DNA from 4 places in the Modestobacter sp. SYSU DS0875 genome. Region 2 is predicted to be linked to each of the others. Evidence: riboswitches for the same ligand, from Rfam matches in the RefSeq annotation. Region 2 holds a riboswitch; each other region holds the start of a gene.

Region 1 (4,598 bases), on a different contig from region 2:
GCACCACGAGGTCGGCGGCGAGCAGCGCCGACCGGGCACCGCGCACCCGCCGCCACCGGCGCGGCCGCCGGGGCGCCCGCGGTGAGCTGGCCAGCGCCCGGCCCAGCTCGCGGGTGTCCATCGAGAACGTCGAGGCGGTCGCGTACTGCACGATCTCCCCGCGCGCCCGCAGGTCGCCGGCGCGCAGCCGGCCCAGCCGGCGGTCGGCGGCGACCACCCCGAGCACCGCCAGCACCCCGGCGACGACGGCGGCGGCTGCCAGCGGCGTCCCGGTCGGCTGCACCGCCCAGCCGGACACCGGGCCGGCGTCGACCGCGGCCAGCACCGTCCCGGCGACCGCGGCGCCCACCACCGCCGAGCAGGCCAGCGCCCCTGCGGCGGTCGGCAGCCGACGGCCTCGGCCCGCCGCCTGCAGCACCACCAGCAGCCCGGCGCCGGCCGCGGTGAGCAGGGCCGCGGCGGACACCCCGACCAGCACGTCGGCCGCCGCGGGGTTGCTCGTCGGGGTGGCGCCCGGCACGGCGAGCAGCACCGGGACGACGACCACCGCGGCCGCCGTCGCCGAGATCAGCACCACCCGGAACAGCTCGCCGCGCAGCAGCCCCCGACGGTCGGCCGGCAGCGGCAGCCACCAGACGGCCGCGGCAGGGGTGGCGCTCACCGGGCCGAGCCGGGCGAGCACCCAGGCCAGCCCGGCGACCACCAGCACGGCGGCGACCAGCGAGGTGATCGCCCCGGGCAGCACCGCGGCTCCGGTGGCCGGCCGGGCGGCGATCTGGACGCGCAGGCTGGAGACGGTGCCGCCGACGACCGCGACCAGGACGCCCAGCGAGGTCAGCCAGCCCACCACGTCGCCGACCAGGCTCACCCAGCTGGTGTCGGCCCGCGCCGCTGTCGCCCGGCGGGTGACCCGGCGGACGGCGGCGCCGCTGAGCACCGGGGCCCCGGCGGTGACCGTCAGCGGTCAGCCCTCCGACAGCACGGCGACGGCCTCGTCGGGGGAGAGCAGCGGGCACTCCTCGTCGTCGACGACCAGCACCTCGTCGGCCAGGGTGCGGAGGAACTCCGGGTCGTGGCTGGCGAACACCACCGTGGCGCCGGCGGTGACGTCGTCGCGCAGCCGGGCGGCCAGTTGCCGGCGCATCCCGGTGTCCAACCGGCGCTCGGGCTCGTCGAGCACCAGCAGCCGGGCCGGGCGCACGAGCGCTGCGGCCAGCGCGAGCCGCCGCCGCTGCCCGGAGGAGACCGCCGAGGGCAGCGCCTCGGCCCGCTCGGCCAACCCGAACGCCTCGACCTCCCGGGCGACGACGTCCTCGGGGTCGGCCACGCCGTGTCCGCGGGCGGTGAGCAGCAGGTGCTCCACCCCGGTGAGCGCCGGGAAGAAGGCGTCCTCGTCGAGCACGGTGGCCACCTCGGCGCGGAAGGACGCCGAGCGCTCGTCGACCGGCTCCCCGGCGTAGCGCACCGTCCCGCCGAGCGGGGTGAGCAGCCCGACCAGGGTCTGCAGCACGGTCGACTTGCCCGCGCCGTTCGGTCCGACCAGGCCCAGCGCGGTGCCCGGCTGCACCGCCACGGTGACCGGGGCGCAGACCGGCTCGCCCGCGGCGTAGCCCACCAGCAGGTCGTCCGCCGCGAGCAACGCCGCCTCAGGCACCGGCCCAGGCGGCGTCGAAGAAGCCCACCTCCAGCTCCATGGCCCGGCGGAAGGCGGCCCGCACCGCGACGAGCTGCTCGTCGGCCGCGCCGGCGCACAGCTGGTCGAGCAGCCGCTCCAGGGTGGCGGCGAGCTCCTCGAACTCCGGCGCGGCGTAGGTGTCCACCCACTCCCGGTAGGGCCCGGCGGCGCGCGGGGCCAGCTGCTGCCCCAGATGGGCGTACAGCCGCATGCACGGGGTCATCGCGGCGCAGGTCAGCGCCGCGTCCCCCCGGCCGGCGGCGTCGAGCAGGAAGTCGACGTAGGCCGACGTCGCCGGCAGCGGCTGGACGTCGGCGAGGTCGATCCCCCACTGCTCCGCGTAGCCCGCGTGCAGCCGCAACTCCTCCTGCACGCCCGCCCGCAGGTCGGTGAGCACCGCGCGCACGCCGGGGTCACCGCTGCTCTCCGCCCCGAGCCGGTAGGCCCGGGCGAAGGCGTCGAGGAAGAACGCGTCCTGGGCGACGTAGCCGGCGAACCGCTCGCGGGGCAGCGTGCCGTCGGCGATCCCCTGCACGAACGGGTGCGCCAGCGCCGCCGCTGCCAGGTCGGCGTCGGCCGCCCAGAGGCCCGCCGCGACGCTCACGCCGCGCCCCCCGCCGTGGTGCCCATCGCCATGTCCCAGAACGCCACCTCGGCGGCGACCACCTCGGCGAACACCGCATCCGGGTCGGCGGCCGGGAACGCGTCGGCCGCCGCGGCGAGCCCGGCCACGTAGCCGGCGAACCCCGGCACGGTCCAGTGCTCGACGAACTCGCGGTACTGCGGGGCCCCGGGAAGGGCGCCGGACCAGGCGTCGAGGTAGGTGCGCTCGATCGTCCACAGCGCGGTCAGCCCGGTCGGGACGTCGGCGCCGTCCAGCCGGGCCAGCAGCTCGGCGTAGGCGGTGGTGGCCGACAGCGTCGGGGCCTCGAGGTCGAGCCCGCGGGCCGCGGCCAGCTGCTCGAACCAGGCCAGCTCGTCGACCAGCGCGACCAGACCGCCGGCCAGCACCGCCTGCGCGGGCCGGGGCGCCCGGGCCAGCAGCCGGGCCTGGAAGCGCAGCAGGTCGGCGACGAACCGGGCGTCCTGCACCAGCCAGGTCTCGAAGGCCGCCACCGGCACGGTGCCCTCGCGCACCCCGGTGAGGAAGGGGTGGGCGGTGGCAGCCCGCCAGGCGTCGGGGGAACGGGTCAGCAGCTCGTCGACCGGCACGACCGCGACTCTAGCCAGCCCGGCGACGCCAGCCGAGTTCCGAACGGGGTGTTCCGGACGAGGGGGTTCCCCGGCGGTGCACCCCCGCGCCCCGGTGGCCTACTGTGGCGGGCGTCATGGCCGATGCCATGTGCGGGAGCTCGGGCGGAACCGGGCTGAGAGGGCGGCTGAGCGCCGCCGACCGCTGGAACCTGACCGGGTAATGCCGGCGTAGGGAGCGACACCGTGAGCACCGATACCCCTCCGTCCCCTGTCACCGGGGACGCCCCCCTCACCCTCACCGAGGCGCCGCCGCGCACCCTCGGGCTGCGCGACGCGCTCGGCCTGTGGGGCAACCTCGGCGTCAGCCTGCTGCTGCCGGTGGCCGCGGTCTACGTGGTGCTGCCCGGCCGCTCGCTGGCGGTGACGATCGGCGCCATCGTCGTCGGCGCCCTCATCGGCGCGGCGCTGCTGGGCGCCACCGCTGCCGCCGGCGCCCGCGAGCAGGTGCCGGCGATGGTGCTGCTGCGCGGCCTGCTCGGCCGGCGCAGCTCCTACCTGCCGACGGCGCTGAACCTCGTGCAGTGCGTCGGCTGGGCCACCTTCGAGATCGTGATCATCGCCGAGGCCGCCTCCCGGGTGCTCGACGCGCCGCGCTGGCCGTTCGTCCTCGGCGCCGGGGTGCTGGCCACCGCGATGGCGCTGCGGCCGCTGGGCGTCGTCCGGGTGCTAGCCCGCTACGCGGTGTGGGCGGCGCTCGCCGCGCTGGTCTACCTCTACGTGCAGGTGCTCCGCGAGCCGCTGCCCGAGCTCGCCGAGGGCAGCGCCACCTCGTTCTGGACCGCCGCGGACATCGTCATCGCGCTGCCGGTCTCCTGGATCCCGCTGGCCGCCGACTACACCCGGCACGTGCGCAGCAGCCGGGCGGCCGGCCTCGGCGCGGGCCTGGGCTACGGCATCGCCACCGTCGTCATGTTCACCCTCGGGGTGCTCGCGCTGGCCGCCTACGGCAGCGCCGGGCTGGACGTCATCGACGCGCTGCTGGTGGTGCCGCTGGGCGCGCTGGCGGTGCTGCTGCTGGTGGTCGTCGAGCTGGACGAGGCGTTCGCGAACGTCTACTCGACCGCCGTCTCCGCGCAGAACGTCGTCGCCCGGGCCGACCGGCGGGTGCTGGCGGTCGCCGTCGGCGCGGTCGCCACGCTGCTGGCGCTGACCTTCGACATCGCCGCCTACGAGCCGTTCCTCTTCCTGATCGGCGCGGTGTTCGTGCCGCTGGCCGGGGTGTTCCTGGTGGCCTACTGGCTGCTGCCCCGCGGCGCCTGGAACACCTCCGACACCGCGCCGGCCCGCCTGGAGCTGCTGCTGCCGTGGCTCGCGGGATTCGTCGCCTACCAGCTCACCCTGCCCACGTACTTCGCCGGCCCGGGTGCCGGCTGGACGACGTGGTGGACCGAGCGGCAGACCGACCTGGGCATCGACCCGGCCAACGGCTGGTCCGCGTCGCTGGTCAGCCTGGCGGTGGCCGTGCTGCTCACCCTGGTCGTGCGGGCTCCGGCGCTGGTCCGGGGGCGCCGGCGGTGACCCTGGGACGGCTGCACGTGCTCACCGACGCCCACGGCGGGGCGGCGGCGCTGGCCGCGGTCGAGGCCGCCGTCGCCGCCGGGGCGCCGGTCGTGCAGGTCCGCGCCAAGGGCGGCACCGACCGGCAGCTGTACGAGTTCGCCCGCGCCGT
Region 2 (4,598 bases):
GGCTGAGCAGGCACCTGGTGGCGGCCGTCTGGCGGGTCTCGCGGTGGCGCCGCCGACGGGCGCGCACCGGGATGCTGGCCGGCCCGACGGCGCTGGTGCTGGTGATCGTCGTCTGGGTGGCCGCCATCACGCTGGGCTGCTCGCTGGTGTACTGGCCGCACCTGTCCGGTGGCTTCCTGCTGGGCAGTGAACTCGACCCGGACAGCCGGGCCGGCTGGCTCGACGCGCTCTACGTCTCCACGGTCACGCTGGCGACCCTCGGGTTCGGCGACGTCGTGCCGTCCGCCGGCTGGCTGCGGATCGTCGTGCCGATGCAGGCGCTCCTCGGCTTCGGCCTGCTCACCGCCTCGGTGACCTGGGTGCTGCAGATCTACCCGGCGCTGGTCCGGCGGCGGGTGCTGGCGCTCCGTCTGGCCGGGCTGCGCGCGGGCCCGATCGACCGGCTCGTCGGTGACCCGGAGGGGCGGCTCGCCGCGCCGCTGCTCGACGGGCTCGCCGCCGACCTGGTGCAGATCCGGGTCGACCTCACCCAGTACTCCGAGACCTACTACTTCCGGGACGGCGAGGGGGACGCCTCGCTGGCCGCCACGCTCGGCACGGTCGTCGACCTGCAGCGGGCGGCCGGGGAGGCCCCCCGGGAGGACGTCCGGGTCGCCGGGGAGCTGCTCCGGCTGGCGGTCGAGGACCTGACGAGGGTCCTCGACGAGCAGTTCCTGCACCTGGACGCCGGGCTCGAGGACGTGCTGGCGGCCTATGCCGCCGATCACGGTCACCCGGGGCTACGCCCGGGCTGACGGTCAGCTGACGGGGCGGATGGTGCGCGGCATCGCCAGCGCCATCACCAGGCCGAGGCCCAGCACCGCGGTGCTCACCCCGAAGGCCCACTGGTACGAGAGGGCGTCGGTGAGCCAGCCGGCGACCAGGGGTCCGCAGACCGCGCCCAGGTCGGCGACCATCTGGAACACCGCGACCACCCGGCCGCTGCGCGCGGGGCTGACGTCGCCCACCACCGCGGCCGGCACGCTCGCCAGCAGCGAGGCGGCCAGCCCGAAGCTCGCCATGGACAGCAGGAACAGCCCGGTCGCCGGTGGCAGCACCAGGACGGCGAGGGACGCGGTGGCCAGCGCCGCGCCGAGCACCAGCGACGGGCGACGGCCCCAGCGGTCGGCCAGCGCTCCGGCGCGCAGCAGCCCCAGTGCCTGGGCGACCGAGCCGGCCAGCAGCCCGGCGCCGGCCCAGGCGACCGTCTTGCCGAGCTCCTCGGTCACGTACAGCGGAACCAGTGAGTTGCGCACCCCGAACAGCACCCAGCCGACACCGAGGTTGGCCACCAGCGCGGCCAGGTAGGCCCGCGACCGCAGAGCTGCCCGGAGGCCTCCGCTGGGCGCCTCCGCGCCAGGGGCGGCCGCCGTGTCGGCTTCGCCGCCCTGGTCGACGCCGGAGGCCACCGGCTCGGCCGGCACCTCGGCTGCCGGCCGCGCGGGGGTCCGCAGCAGGACCAGTGCGACCGCCCCGGCGACCAGCAGGAAGCCGGCGTAGACGAAGAAGGGCAGCCGAGGGGAGATCTCGGCGAGGAATCCGCCGGCGCCCGGACCGGCGATGCCGCCGAGGATGAAGCCGCCCTGGTAGGTGGCCGCGGCCCGGCCACGCTGCGCCGCCGGGGCGGTGCGCAGCAGCAGCGAGAGCGCGGCCACGGTGAACATCGCGCTGCCCACGCCGCCGGCCGCGCGCAGCGCCACGAACACCGGGTAGCTCCCGGCGAGCCCCGCCGCACCGGTGGTGACCGCGACGATCAGCAGCCCGGCCGCCAGCACCACCCGCTCACCGATCCGCTCGACCAGCGAGCCGCCGGCGAACGCGGAGACGAACCGGAAGAAGGCGAAGGCGCTGACCGCGAAGCCGACGGCCGTCGTCCCGACCCCGTAGGACCGGGCGAACAGCGGGATCGCCGGCGCGACCACGCCGAAGCCGAGCGCGACGACGAAGGCGACGACGGCGAGCACGCCGACCTCGCGGGGCAGTGCGGTCTCCCCGCGGCGGCGTCGCACGAGGAGCGATCCTGGCACGGCCCCGCGGGCCGCTACGGGGTGAGCACCAGCCGGCCGGCGACGTCGCCGGTGCGCAGCCGGTCGAGCGCGTCGTTGACCTGGCTCAGCGGCAGGGTCCCGGCCACCGGGGGAGCGAGCTGGCCGGCCGCGGCGAGGGCCACGGCCTGCTCCAGCTCGGCGAGGGTGTTGCCGACGCTGGAGATGACCCGCTGCTCGGCGACGACCATCGCCAGCGGGCTGACGGTGAGGGAGTCGGCGCTGTACCCGACCAACGTCAGCCGGCCGCGCCGGCCGAGCACGGCGGTGGACAGCTCCAGCGTGGCGGAGACGCCGGCCAGCTCCACGACGACGTCGGCGCCCTGGCCGCCGGACAGCCGCGTCACGGTGTCGGCCAGGTCGGCGGGGGCCACCGCCGCCGTCGCCCCGGTCGCGCGGGCGGCGGCGCGCCGGGCGTCGTCCCGGCTGACTGCGACGACGGTCGCGCCCCGACGGCGGGCCTCCTGCACCGTGGCCAGCCCGACCCCGCCGCTGCCCATGACGACCAGCAGGTCACCGGGTTCGACGGCGGCCTCGGTCAGCGCGTGCACGGCCGTGGTGCCGGCGCAGCACAGCGGCGCGGCCTGCTCGAACGACAGCTCGTCGGGCAGCCGAACCAGGCAGTGCGCGGGGACGACGAGCTGCTCGGCGAAGGCGCCGTCCGCGGCGAAGGCGAGCACACCGCGCGGCGCCAGGCAGAGGTTCTGCCGGCCGCGCAGGCACCAGCGGCACGAGCCGCAGAAGAGGTAGTAGTAGACGGCCACCCGGTCGCCCGGGGCCCAGCCGGTGACCGCGGAGCCGACCGCCTCGACCGTGCCGGCGGCCTCGTGGCCCAGCGTCATCGGCTTCTTCGCCGGCTCGTAGAGCCCGTCGGTGAAGTGCAGCTCGGTGCCGCAGACACCGGCGGCACCGATGCGCACGCGCACCTCGTCCGGGCCGGGTTCGGGCACCGGGACGTCGTCCAGGGCCAGTGGCTGGTGCGCCGCGTGGAAACGGGCAGCGAGCATCGGGCAGCTCCCTCCGCCGGTACGAACCGGATCAGGTTGGACGGTCGGCGGGGGTCGTCCGCCGTCTCAGCCCGCGCCCGGGCTCCCGTGTGCACCGGAGAACCTACCCGGCGTCCTCCAGCGGCTCGACGCGGCGGAGGAACGAGCGGATGGCCAGGTGATGGGAGAGCGACTCCCGGTGGTCGTCGCAGGCCGTCCAGACCTTCTCCCGGTCCGGGGTGTGCAGCTTCGGGTTGTTCCAGACCAGCCGCCAGCGGGCCTGGTTGGTGCAGCCCTTGCCCGAGCAGATCATCGGGGTCGTCGCATCGGTCATCCGCGCAGTCTGCCGGGCGCCGCCGACGTGCCTGTCAAGGCCGGTCATGCGTCTGTGGACAGGGTTGTGACTCGCGAATTCGGGTGGTGGTCGGCGCCCAGGTTCGGTGATTCCCGAACACAACCTGGGAGCTGACGGAGTTCGGGGTGGCGTCCTACCTGATGGAGGCCGGCGGACCGCCGGTGATCGAGTCGACGACCCTGACCGGGGTGAACCAGTGGCGGGTCGAGGTCGCCGACCCGCTGACACCCCATCCGAATCCGCTGGTCCAGCCGCACTTGTACTCGGCAATCGATGACCAGGCCCACGGCAACGGGAAGCTGGAGAAGGGTGACCTGGTCACCGTTCTAGACTCGCGCGACGCGCAGGTGACCCGGCTACCGGTCGGCACACTGCTGCCGCAGGGTATCGACACCGACGACTACGGGGTGTTCCGTACCGAAACCGCGGTGATGGTCCTCCCGCCGCTCTGAGATGGCGACGCGCAGCTGGGCAGGGTCCGAGGGCGAAACGCAAGTGGAGTTCAGATCGGCGTAGTGCTCCTCGACTGGCTCGATACACCACGCGAGTTCGGCGTCAACGGCGTGACCCGGGAAACCGAGCCGGGGCGAACCCGCGCGGGCAGAGACGAGGGCGGGAGGGCCTGATCGATCCGGGGCGGGCTGGGCCTCCGCCGGGGCCACGGGGATGAAACCGGCGGAGGCTTGGGGACGAGAGAACTTGGGCGGTCTGTGCAGTGTGGCCGCGTGTTCGTCGATGAGGCAGCCGCAGGGTTTGGCCAGGGCAACGACGACTGGTTCTCGAACGCCTTGAACGCGGGCGTACTGCTCTTCTGTGCCGGCTCGCCATCCTCGCCGTGACCCTGTCGGCATGACTGGCCAGCAACTGCCAGCTATACGCTTGCGCCATGACCGTTTCATCCCTGCTGCGACGACCGGCGGTCTTGTTGTACACAGCGGCCAGCACCTTATTGTTAGCAGTCGGGCTTGGAGCCTATGGGATTTGGAGGACCCTCAATCTAACCGGCGCGGATGACTCATGCGCCGCTGCAGCAACTCGCTGGGATGACTCTTACCGGATTGAACATCCTAATGCAGACGACGGAGTATTCCCTTTTGGGATTCAGTGCAACGCACTTGAGAACACCGTCCCATCGTGGCTGAACATTATATTCGTGGTCGCCGTCGTGGCGTC
Region 3 (4,598 bases), on a different contig from region 2:
CGGCAGCAGGTCGGCGCGCACGGCCGCGACCGCCTCCTCGGAGATCAGCCGGTCACCGCTGGTCGCCACCATCACCGGGTCGCACACCACCGGGCCGCCCGGCCGGTCGGCCAGCGCGGCGGCCACCTCGCGGACCACCTCGGCGGTGCCGAGCATGCCGAGCTTGGTGGCGTGCACCGTCACGTCGGCGAACAGAGTGCGCAGCTGCTCGCCGACGAACTCCGCCGGCACGCCGTGCACGCCGGTGACGCCGCGGGTGTTCTGCGCGGTGAGCGCGGTGAGCACGGTGGTGCCGTAGGCGCCCAGCGCGCTGAACGTCTTCAGGTCGGCCTGGATGCCGGCGCCGCCGCTGGGGTCGGAGCCGGCGACGGTGAGGGCGACGGCGGCGGTCATCGGTCGATCAGCTCCTGGGTCAGGGTGGCCCGCAGCGCGCGGGCGGCGGCCGCGGGGTCGGGGGCGGCGCAGATGCCGGAGACGACGCAGACGCCGTCGACGCCGGTCGCCCGCACCTCGGCGGCGTTCGCGGCGGAGATGCCGCCGATCGCGACGGCGGCGATCCCGCCGGCGTGCGCCCGGGCGGTCAGCGACCGGGTGCCGGCCAACCCGAGCCCCGGGCCGGCATCGGGCTTGGTCGGGGTGGCCCACACCGGGCTGAGCCCCACCACGTCGACCGTGCCCGGCGGCAGGGCCAGCACCCCGTCGAGGTCGGCGTCGCTGCCCACCGAGACCCCGACCAGGGCATCGGTGCCGAGCAGGGTGCGCACCTCGCCGGGCGGGAGGTCGTCCTGGCCGACGTGCACCCCGTCGGCGCCGGCGAGCAGCGCGACGTCGACGGCGTCGTTCACGAACAACCGCACCCGTGGGGTGGGGGCGAGCACCGCCTGGACAGCGCGGGTGAGCGCCAGCAGGTCCCGCCGGCTGGCGGTCTTGTCCCGCACCTGGACGGCGGTCACCCCGCCGGCCACCGCGGCGGCCACCACCTCCGGCACCGACCGGGGTGCGCAGAGCAGGGTGTCGGTGACCAGGTACAGCGTGGGGTCGAAGGCGCGTCGCATCAGGCGGCGCGGACGTCGGCGCGGGTGAGCGCCTCGCCGTCGAGGGCGTCGAGCGCGTCGAGCCACTGCGGGGCGAAGGTGCCCGGCCCGTCGGCGAGGTCGGCGGCGACCTCGGCGGCCAGCGCCACGTGCGCGTGGGCGGCGACGGTGCCCAGCAGCGGGTCGCCGGTGGCGGCGACGTAGGCGGCGGTCAGCGCGCCCAGCGCGCACCCGGCGCCGGTGGTGCGGGTGAGCAGGACCGAGCCGCCGCCGACGCGCAGCGTGCGCTCACCGTCGGTGACGACGTCGACCGGACCGCTGACCGCCACCACCCCGCCGGTGCGCCGGGCCAGGGAGGCGGCGACCTCCACGGCGTCGTCGGGGGCGGCGGTGCTGTCGACACCGCGTCCGCCGGCCCCGGCACCGGCCAGGGCGAGCACCTCGGAGGCGTTGCCGCGGACGACCGTGGGCCGCAGCTCGACCAGGTCGGCGGCGAGGGCGGTGCGGAACCCGAGCCCCCCGACGGCGACCGGGTCGAGCACCCACGGGGTCCCCGCCTCGCCGGCGGCACGAGCGGCCAGGCGCATCGCGTCGGCGGTCCGCTGGGAGACGGTGCCCACGTTGACCAGCACCGCGGAGGCGACGGCGGCGAACTCGCCGGCCTCGGCCGGGTCGTCGACCATCGCCGGGGCCGCGCCCACGGCGAGCAGCGCGTTGGCGGTGATCGTCTGCACCACGGTGTTGGTGAGGCAGTGCACCAGGGGTGCGGTGTCGCGCAGCGCCTCGCGGGCGGTGCGCAGGGAGATGGCGTCCACGCGGTGACATCCCTTCGCCAGTGCGAACTGGAGCAGGTTCGACGGGTGTGATCTCAGTCCCGGGCGGGACACCCCGTGTCAGGACTCCGACGCTAACACCGGTCCTCGACCCCGTTCACCCGGCGGAGTGAGGAGGTGGCCGCACGCCTGTCTCTCCAGCGTCGACGTCCTTACTGTCCGGGTTCAGACGACCGCGCACCGTGCGGCGTCCCGAACCCGCGGAGACCCCGGATGCGCAGCCTTCTCCTCCGGCACGGCCGGGCCAGGCACGGCGTGGTCGGCTGCGCGGTGGCGGCGCTGGCGCTGGCCACCGCCCTGGTCTGGCAGTCCTCGTACGCCGGGTTCACCGCGACCACTCCGGCCCACGCCCTGCCCACGATCAGCACCGGGACGGTCACGCTGACCGACGACGACGCCGAGGGCACGCTGTTCACCGTCGACGGGCTGAAGCCGGGGGCGAGCGACCGGCGGTGCATCGTGGTGACCTCCCAGGGCACTCTCCCGGCGACCGTCCGCCTCTACGTCACCGGTGTGTCCAGCCGCAAGGGCCTCGCCGACCACCTGCGGCTGACCGTGCGCTCGGGCACCGGCGGGACCTTCGCCGGCCCGGGGGGTTCGGGCTGCTCGTCCTTCCGCTCCCAGAACACCGTGTACGACGGGACGCTCAGCGCCTTCCCCGCCGACGACTGGGCGAGGGGTCGGGGCGGCTGGGACACCACGGGCACCTCCGCCGAGCAGCGGACCTACGAGGTCAAGTACACGCTGCCTGCGGGCACGCCGCTGACCGTCCAGGGTGGGTCGGCCACCGCGACTCTCGTCTGGGAGGCGCACAGCCGATGACGCAGCACACCCGTCGGCCGTCGCTGGCCGCCCGTGCCCTCACCCTGCTGGCCCGCACGACGCTCGGGGTCCTGGTCCTCCTGCTGCTGGCCTCCGTGCTGCCGGTCGTTGCCGGGTGGCAGTCGACCGTGGTGATGTCGGGGTCGATGTCGCCGGCCGTCGAGGCCGGTGACGTCGCCGTCGTCCGCCCCGTCGACATCCCCGAGCTCACTCCCGGTCAGGTCCTGCTGGTCGACGACCCCGACTCCCCGGGGCAGCTCCGGCTGCACCGCCTCGTGGCGGTGGAGTCCGGCGGGTTGCGCCTGCGGGGCGACGCCAACCCGCAGCCGGACGGGACGCTGGTCGACCCGGCTGCCGTGCACGGTGTCGGGACGCTCCGGCTGCCCTCCTTGGGCCTGCCGGTCCTGTGGGCCGCCGAGGGCCGCTGGCTGCCGCTCGGCGCGACAGCACTCGGCCTGGCCGGGCTGCTTGCGGTGGCCCGCCTCCACCGCTCAGCCGGGGCGCAGCCCCGCCCGCCCGGTGCCGGCGGCGCCGGCCGCGGGGGCCGGCGCCCGCTGCGGTCCCGGCGGGGGCGGGCTGCCGCGGCAGCTGCCGGCGCCGCACTGCTGGTCGCGGCCTGGCCGGGTACCGCGGGCGCGGTGTTCACTGCGAGCACCGCGAACCACGCCAACGCCTTCACCGCCGCCCGGTACTTCTCCTGCGCGGGAGCCGGGGCAGCCGCCCCGGGGTACTTCCCGCTGCAGGAGACCAGCGGATCGGTGGCCTACAACAGCGGCACCGCCGGCTCGGTGGCCAACGGCCGGTACGCCGGGACCGTCTACAGCTCCTCGAGCGGCCCGGCGGGCTGCGGCGCCAACGGCACCCGGGCGATCCAGCTCGACGGCCGCGGGCAGATGTACACCTCGTACCCGATCACCAACCCGCAGACCTTCACGGTCCAGCTCTGGTTCCGCACCACCACCGGCCAGGGCGGCAAGCTGGTCGGCTTCGGCAACGGGACGAACGGGGACCAGTCCAGCGCCTACGACCGGCACGTCTACATGACGAACACCGGTCGGCTCGTCTTCGGCGTCTACAACGGGACGATCGCCACGGTCACCTCGCCGCGCCCCTACAACGACGGCGCGTGGCACCTGATGACCGCGACGCTGTCACCGGGCAACGGGATGCGCCTGTACGTGGACGGCGAACTGGTGGGCGCGCGGACCGGGGTCTCCGCGGAGAACTTCACCGGCTACTGGCGCATCGGCTTCGACAACATCAACACCTGGCCGGACGCCCCCACCAGCTACTGGTTCACGGGCTCGCTCGCGCACGCCAGCTTCCACCTGTCGGAGATGTCGGCGAACGAGGTCGCCGCGCAGTACGCCGCCGGCAGCTGACCAGGCCGCCCGAGCTGCGCCCGCGGGGGACCGGCACCATGCCCTGGTGACCGACGCCCCCGTGATGCGCACCGCCCGCTTCGCCGAGCTGACCCCGGCCGAGCTCTACGGGATCCTCCGGCTACGGGTCGACGTCTTCGTCGTCGAGCAGGCCTGCCCCTATCCGGAGCTGGACGGCCGGGACACCGAGCCCACCACGCAGCACCTCTGGTTCGAGGACGTCGACGGCGCGGTGCTGTCGACGATCCGGGTGCTGCACAACGGCGGGGACCGGGCGATCGGCCGGGTCGCCACCGCGATCGGCGCCCGGGGTCGCGGGCTGTCCGCCCGGTTGATCGAGCGGGGCATCGAACTGTGCGAGGGCCGCACCATCGACATCGGCGCGCAGGCGTACCTGGAGGGCTGGTACGAGCGGTTCGGCTTCCGCCGGTCCGGCCCGGACTACGACGAGGACGGCATCCGGCACCTGCCGATGCGGCTGCCCGGCCCGTCGAACTGAGTCAGTCGTTCCCGGTCAGCGAGGCGGC
Region 4 (4,598 bases), on a different contig from region 2:
GTCGTCGGCCTCGGTGGCCTGCACGACCACGTACTCGCGCTCGCCCTGGGCCCTGATCTCGATGTCGTCGTCCGCCACGGGGAATCCCCTACCCGCGTCGGCTCCGGGAAACGCAGGTCAGGCGGGCGGACCCCAGGCGCGCCGGCACTGGGCCACGCCCGCGGCGCCCATCTGGTCGGGGGGCGCCGCGACCGGCAGCGCCGTCCCCGCGATCTGCTCTCCGCCCGGCCGGGGCACGATGGGCGTCATGCCGGAGCCCCCGACCGACGACCTCTCCCTCGGCGACGACCTGCGCGCCTTCATCGACGCCTCCCCCTCGCCGGGACACGCGGTGGCCGAGATGGCCCGCCGGCTGGTCGAGGCCGGGTTCACCGAGCTGGTCGAGACCGACAGCTGGCAGCTCTCCCCGGGCGGGGCGCACTTCGTCGTCCGGCGGGGCGGCAGCCTGATCGCCTTCCGGCTGGGGACCGGAGCGCTGGCGGAGACCGGGATGCGACTGGTCGGCGCGCACACCGACTCCCCGACGTTCCGGGTGCGGCCGCACTCCGACGTCCGCCAGGCCGGATACCGACTGGTGGGCGTCGAGCCGTACGGCGGCGGGCTGTGGCACACCTGGCTGGACCGCGAGCTGACCGTCGCCGGCCGGGTGGCCCTGCGCGGAGGCGCGGAGGCGCTGGTCGAGCTGCCGGGGGCACCGCTCCGGCTGCCGTCGCTCGCGATCCACCTGGACCGCAGCGTGCGGGAGGGGCTCACCCTCGATCCGCAGCGGCACCTGGTCCCGGTGTGGGACCGCGACCTGGGCACCGAGCCGGGGCTGCGCGAGGCGGTCGCGGCGGCGGTCGGGGTGGGGGTGGACGACGTCGTCGGGCACGACCTGGTGCTGGCCGACACCCAGCCGGCGGCCCGGGCCGGCGCCGACGGCAGCTGGGTGGCCGCGCCGCGGCTGGACGACCTGGCCTGCTGCCACTCCGGGCTGACCGCGCTGATCGGCGCGCCGGCCGGTGAGCGCACGCAGCTGCTGGTCTGCAACGACCACGAGGAGGTGGGCAGCGGATCGATGTCCGGGGCGCGGGGCAGCTTCCTGGAGGACGTCGTCGACCGGCTGGTGGCCGCCACCGACCCGGGGAACGCCCAGGCCGTGCACCGCACGATCGCCCGGTCCGTGCTGGTCAGCGCGGACATGGCGCACGCCGTGCACCCGACCCGGGGGGAACGGCACGAGTCGGCCCACACCCCGCAACTGGGTGGCGGTCCGGTGCTGAAGGTGAACGCCAACCAGGCGTACGCGACCGACGGGGTGGGCGGCGCGTGGTTCGCCGAGCGCTGCGCCTCGGCGTCGGTGCCGGTGCAGTGGTTCGTCAGCCGCGCCGACCTGCCGTGCGGCAGCACCATCGGCCCGCTGACCGCGACCCGGCTGGGCGTCGCCACGGTGGACGTCGGCGCGCCGATGCTGGCGATGCACTCGGCCCGCGAGCTGGCCAGCGCCCGGGACGTCCCGCTGATGGTCGCGGCGCTCACCGCCTGCTTCACCGACTGAACCGCACTGCTGCCCGAGCTCCACGGCTCAGTAGGGCGGCGGGGTGGTGACGGCGGTCAGGCCGGTGGGGATGGTGACGGTGAGCGCGCCGTCGGCGGCCAGCTCGTGCCGCCAACCGGGGGCCTGGTGCTTGCCGCGGTGGTCGGTGGTGCAGTAGCCGGTCAGGTTGGCCGCGCTCGTCGGCCCGTCGCGGTAGGCCACGGCGTGGTCGAGCTCACCGCCGCAGGGCACGCGGCGGCGGCAGCCGGGGAACCGGCAGCGCCGGTCGCGGGCGCGGACGAACCGGTCCAGCTCGGCTCCGGGGCGGTAGCCGTCGGTCGGGCCGGGTGGGCCGATGCGCGGACGGCCGGTGCGGTCGTGCGTGCACTCCCCGGGTCGCTGCCGGCACCGCCGGGCACCGCAGGCGGTGGCGCGGCGGAGCTCGGGGAGGCCGGTCAGCGCGAGGAAGCTCCCGGTCAACGCGTCGGCGAGCACGAGCCGCGGGCGGTCGGCGAGGCCACCACCCCCGTTCCGGGTGAGCAGATCGGCGAGCACCGCCCGCTGCTCGTCGGCGGCGGCCTCCAGCGCGGCCAGGGCGTCGTCGGCGGCGTCGACCTGACCGGCTGGGCCGTTTCGCCGGGCCGCTTCGTCGACCGCGTCGGCCCGGCAGGCGTCGGCGGGCGCACTGGCAGTGCCGCTGAACCGGTCCGGGAGATCGGGTGGCCCGACATCGTCGGCGAGCAGCCACTGTTCCAGCTCAGCCCACCAGCGCGTCGTGTCACCCAGCAGCCGGTGGACCAGCGTCAACGAGCGCTCGAGCAGCCCCTCGACGGCCTCCGCGGTGATCGACAGGGCCACGACCAGCTCCCGGGCGGCCCACTCGCTCACCGGACGCAGCACCTCGGCCCGGGCCGCCCAGCGCTCCGGGCTCATCGCGCAGGCGGTCTGCCGCGCGACCTCCCGATCCGCAGCCTGCACCGTGCCGAGCGGGCCGGCCGACAGACCGCCGACCAGTGGGGACCCCGTCGACACGCCAGAGGGCGCGGCGGAGCCCTCGATGACGGAACCGGCCGGCGTGTCGACGCATTCGATCACGTTCGAAGGAGCAAGCGCGCAAGCCGTTGACCAGCATCGATACGGCCGATTGTGCCCTCGCCCGCGGGGACGAGTGGGGCGCGGAGCCCACGGGGGCTGGCGCCATGGAGCAGCCCAGCCCTAGGCTCACCACGACCCGCGGGAGCCTCACGAACCGAGGCTGAGAGGGCGGCAGGACCGGCCGCTGACCGTTCGCACCTGACCCGGTTAGCACCGGCGTAGGGAGGAACCCCTGATGACTGCCGTCCACACCCCGACCGAGGCCCAGGACAGCGCGTTCCCCGGCTCCCGCAAGACGCACCTGGCCGGCAGCCGCCCGGACCTGCGGGTGCCGATGCGGGAGGTGCAGCTCACCACCGGCGACAGCGTCGTCCTCTACGACACCTCCGGGCCGTACACGGACCCCGGCATCTCGACCGACGTCCGCCGCGGTCTGCCCCGGCTGCGCGAGGCTTGGATCGGGGAGCGCGGTGACACCGAGACCTACGCGGGCCGCCCGGTGCAGCCGATCGACGACGGTCGCCGCACCGACGACGGGCGCGACCTGGACAGCGTCTTCGCCACGACCCACCAGCCGCGGCGGGCGCTGCCCGGCCGCACGGTGACCCAGCTGGCCTACGCCCGCCGCGGCGAGGTGACCGCCGAGATGGAGTTCGTGGCGCTGCGCGAGGGCGTCTCCGTCGAGCACGTCCGCAGCGAGATCGCCCGCGGCCGCGCCGTCCTGCCGGCGAACGTGAACCACCCGGAGTCCGAGCCGATGGCGATCGGCCGCAACCTCCTGGTCAAGATCAACGCCAACATCGGCAACAGCGCCGTCGCCTCCTCGATCGAGGAGGAGGTCGCGAAGATGACCTGGGCGACCCGGTGGGGCGCGGACACGGTCATGGACCTCTCCACCGGCCGGAACATCCACACCACCCGCGAGTGGATCATCCGCAACAGCGCCGTCCCGATCGGGACGGTGCCGATCTACCAGGCGCTGGAGAAGGTGAACGGCAAGGCCGAGGACCTGTCCTGGGAGATCTACCGGGACACCCTGGTCGAGCAGTTCGAGCAGGGCGTCGACTACGTGACCGTGCACGCCGGGGTGCTGCTGCGGTACGTGCCACTGGCCGCCGGCCGCAAGACCGGGATCGTCTCCCGCGGCGGGTCGATCATGGCGGCCTGGTGCCTGGCGCACCACGAGGAGAACTTCCTCTACACGCACTTCCGCGAGATGTGCGAGCTGATGGCCGCCTACGACGTGACCTTCTCCCTGGGCGACGGGCTGCGCCCCGGCTGCATCGCCGACGCCAACGACGAGGCCCAGTTCAGCGAGCTGCGCACGCTGGGCGAGCTGACGAAGATCGCCTGGGAGCACGACGTGCAGGTGATGGTCGAGGGGCCGGGACACGTCCCGATGCACAAGATCAAGGAGAACATGGACCTCCAGCTGGAGGTCTGCGACGAGGCGCCGTTCTACACCTTGGGCCCGCTGACCACCGACGTCGCACCCGGCTACGACCACATCACCAGCGCCATCGGCGCGGCGATGATCGGCTGGTACGGGACGGCGATGCTCTGCTACGTCACACCCAAGGAGCACCTCGGCCTGCCGGACCGGGACGACGTCAAGGACGGCGTCATCACCTACAAGATCGCCGCGCACGCCGCCGACCTGGCCAAGGGGCACCCCGGCGCCCAGGCCTGGGACGACGCCCTCTCCGACGCCCGGTTCGAGTTCCGCTGGGAGGACCAGTTCAACCTCTCCCTCGACCCGACCACGGCCCGCGAGATGCACGACGAGACGTTGCCGGCGCCGGCGGCGAAGACGGCGCACTTCTGCTCCATGTGCGGGCCGCACTTCTGCTCGATGCGGATCAGCCAGGACGTGCGCGCCTACGCCGCGCAGAAGGGGCTGGACGACGCCGAGGCGCTCCGGGCCGGGATGGCGGAGAAGTCCGCCCAGTTCCGCGACGAGGGCGGGCGGGTGTACCTGCCGATGGCC

What was found. A riboswitch is a leader RNA that binds a small molecule or an ion and turns the genes downstream of it on or off. The one in region 2 is predicted to bind thiamine pyrophosphate.
Region 1: linked by a shared signal. The riboswitch ahead of ACI79Y_RS07235 (purine-cytosine permease family protein) and the one ahead of ACI79Y_RS09610 (alcohol dehydrogenase catalytic domain-containing protein) in region 2 are both predicted to bind thiamine pyrophosphate.
Region 3: linked by a shared signal. The riboswitch ahead of thiM (hydroxyethylthiazole kinase) and the one ahead of ACI79Y_RS09610 (alcohol dehydrogenase catalytic domain-containing protein) in region 2 are both predicted to bind thiamine pyrophosphate.
Region 4: linked by a shared signal. The riboswitch ahead of thiC (phosphomethylpyrimidine synthase ThiC) and the one ahead of ACI79Y_RS09610 (alcohol dehydrogenase catalytic domain-containing protein) in region 2 are both predicted to bind thiamine pyrophosphate.

The regions. Positions count from the first base shown of each region.
Region 1 covers NZ_JBJHAH010000009.1:33,446-38,043, forward strand. Annotated here, with positions in the region: gene ACI79Y_RS07215 (DUF6297 family protein) at 1-937, opposite strand, end outside; gene ACI79Y_RS07220 (ABC transporter ATP-binding protein) at 965-1,654, opposite strand; gene ACI79Y_RS07225 (TenA family protein) at 1,647-2,279, opposite strand; gene ACI79Y_RS07230 (thiaminase II/PqqC family protein) at 2,276-2,887, opposite strand; TPP riboswitch at 3,010-3,121, shown strand; gene ACI79Y_RS07235 (purine-cytosine permease family protein) at 3,113-4,447, shown strand; gene thiE (thiamine phosphate synthase) at 4,444-4,598, shown strand, end outside.
Region 2 covers NZ_JBJHAH010000012.1:93,373-97,970, reverse strand. Annotated here, with positions in the region: gene ACI79Y_RS09620 (potassium channel family protein) at 1-794, shown strand, start outside; gene ACI79Y_RS09615 (MFS transporter) at 798-2,048, opposite strand; gene ACI79Y_RS09610 (alcohol dehydrogenase catalytic domain-containing protein) at 2,081-3,091, opposite strand; TPP riboswitch at 3,082-3,190, opposite strand; gene ACI79Y_RS09605 (hypothetical protein) at 3,195-3,404, opposite strand; gene ACI79Y_RS09600 (hypothetical protein) at 3,551-3,877, shown strand.
Region 3 covers NZ_JBJHAH010000020.1:48,271-52,868, reverse strand. Annotated here, with positions in the region: gene thiD (bifunctional hydroxymethylpyrimidine kinase/phosphomethylpyrimidine kinase) at 1-393, opposite strand, end outside; gene thiE (thiamine phosphate synthase) at 390-1,055, opposite strand; gene thiM (hydroxyethylthiazole kinase) at 1,055-1,849, opposite strand; TPP riboswitch at 1,842-1,935, opposite strand; gene ACI79Y_RS13385 (hypothetical protein) at 2,081-2,689, shown strand; gene ACI79Y_RS13380 (LamG-like jellyroll fold domain-containing protein) at 2,686-4,071, shown strand; gene ACI79Y_RS13375 (GNAT family N-acetyltransferase) at 4,118-4,570, shown strand; gene ACI79Y_RS13370 (DEAD/DEAH box helicase family protein) at 4,572-4,598, opposite strand, start outside.
Region 4 covers NZ_JBJHAH010000014.1:69,722-74,319, reverse strand. Annotated here, with positions in the region: gene ACI79Y_RS10825 (hypothetical protein) at 1-78, opposite strand, end outside; gene ACI79Y_RS10820 (hypothetical protein) at 118-249, opposite strand; gene ACI79Y_RS10815 (M18 family aminopeptidase) at 248-1,537, shown strand; gene ACI79Y_RS10810 (HNH endonuclease signature motif containing protein) at 1,565-2,494, opposite strand; TPP riboswitch at 2,740-2,853, shown strand; gene thiC (phosphomethylpyrimidine synthase ThiC) at 2,847-4,598, shown strand, end outside.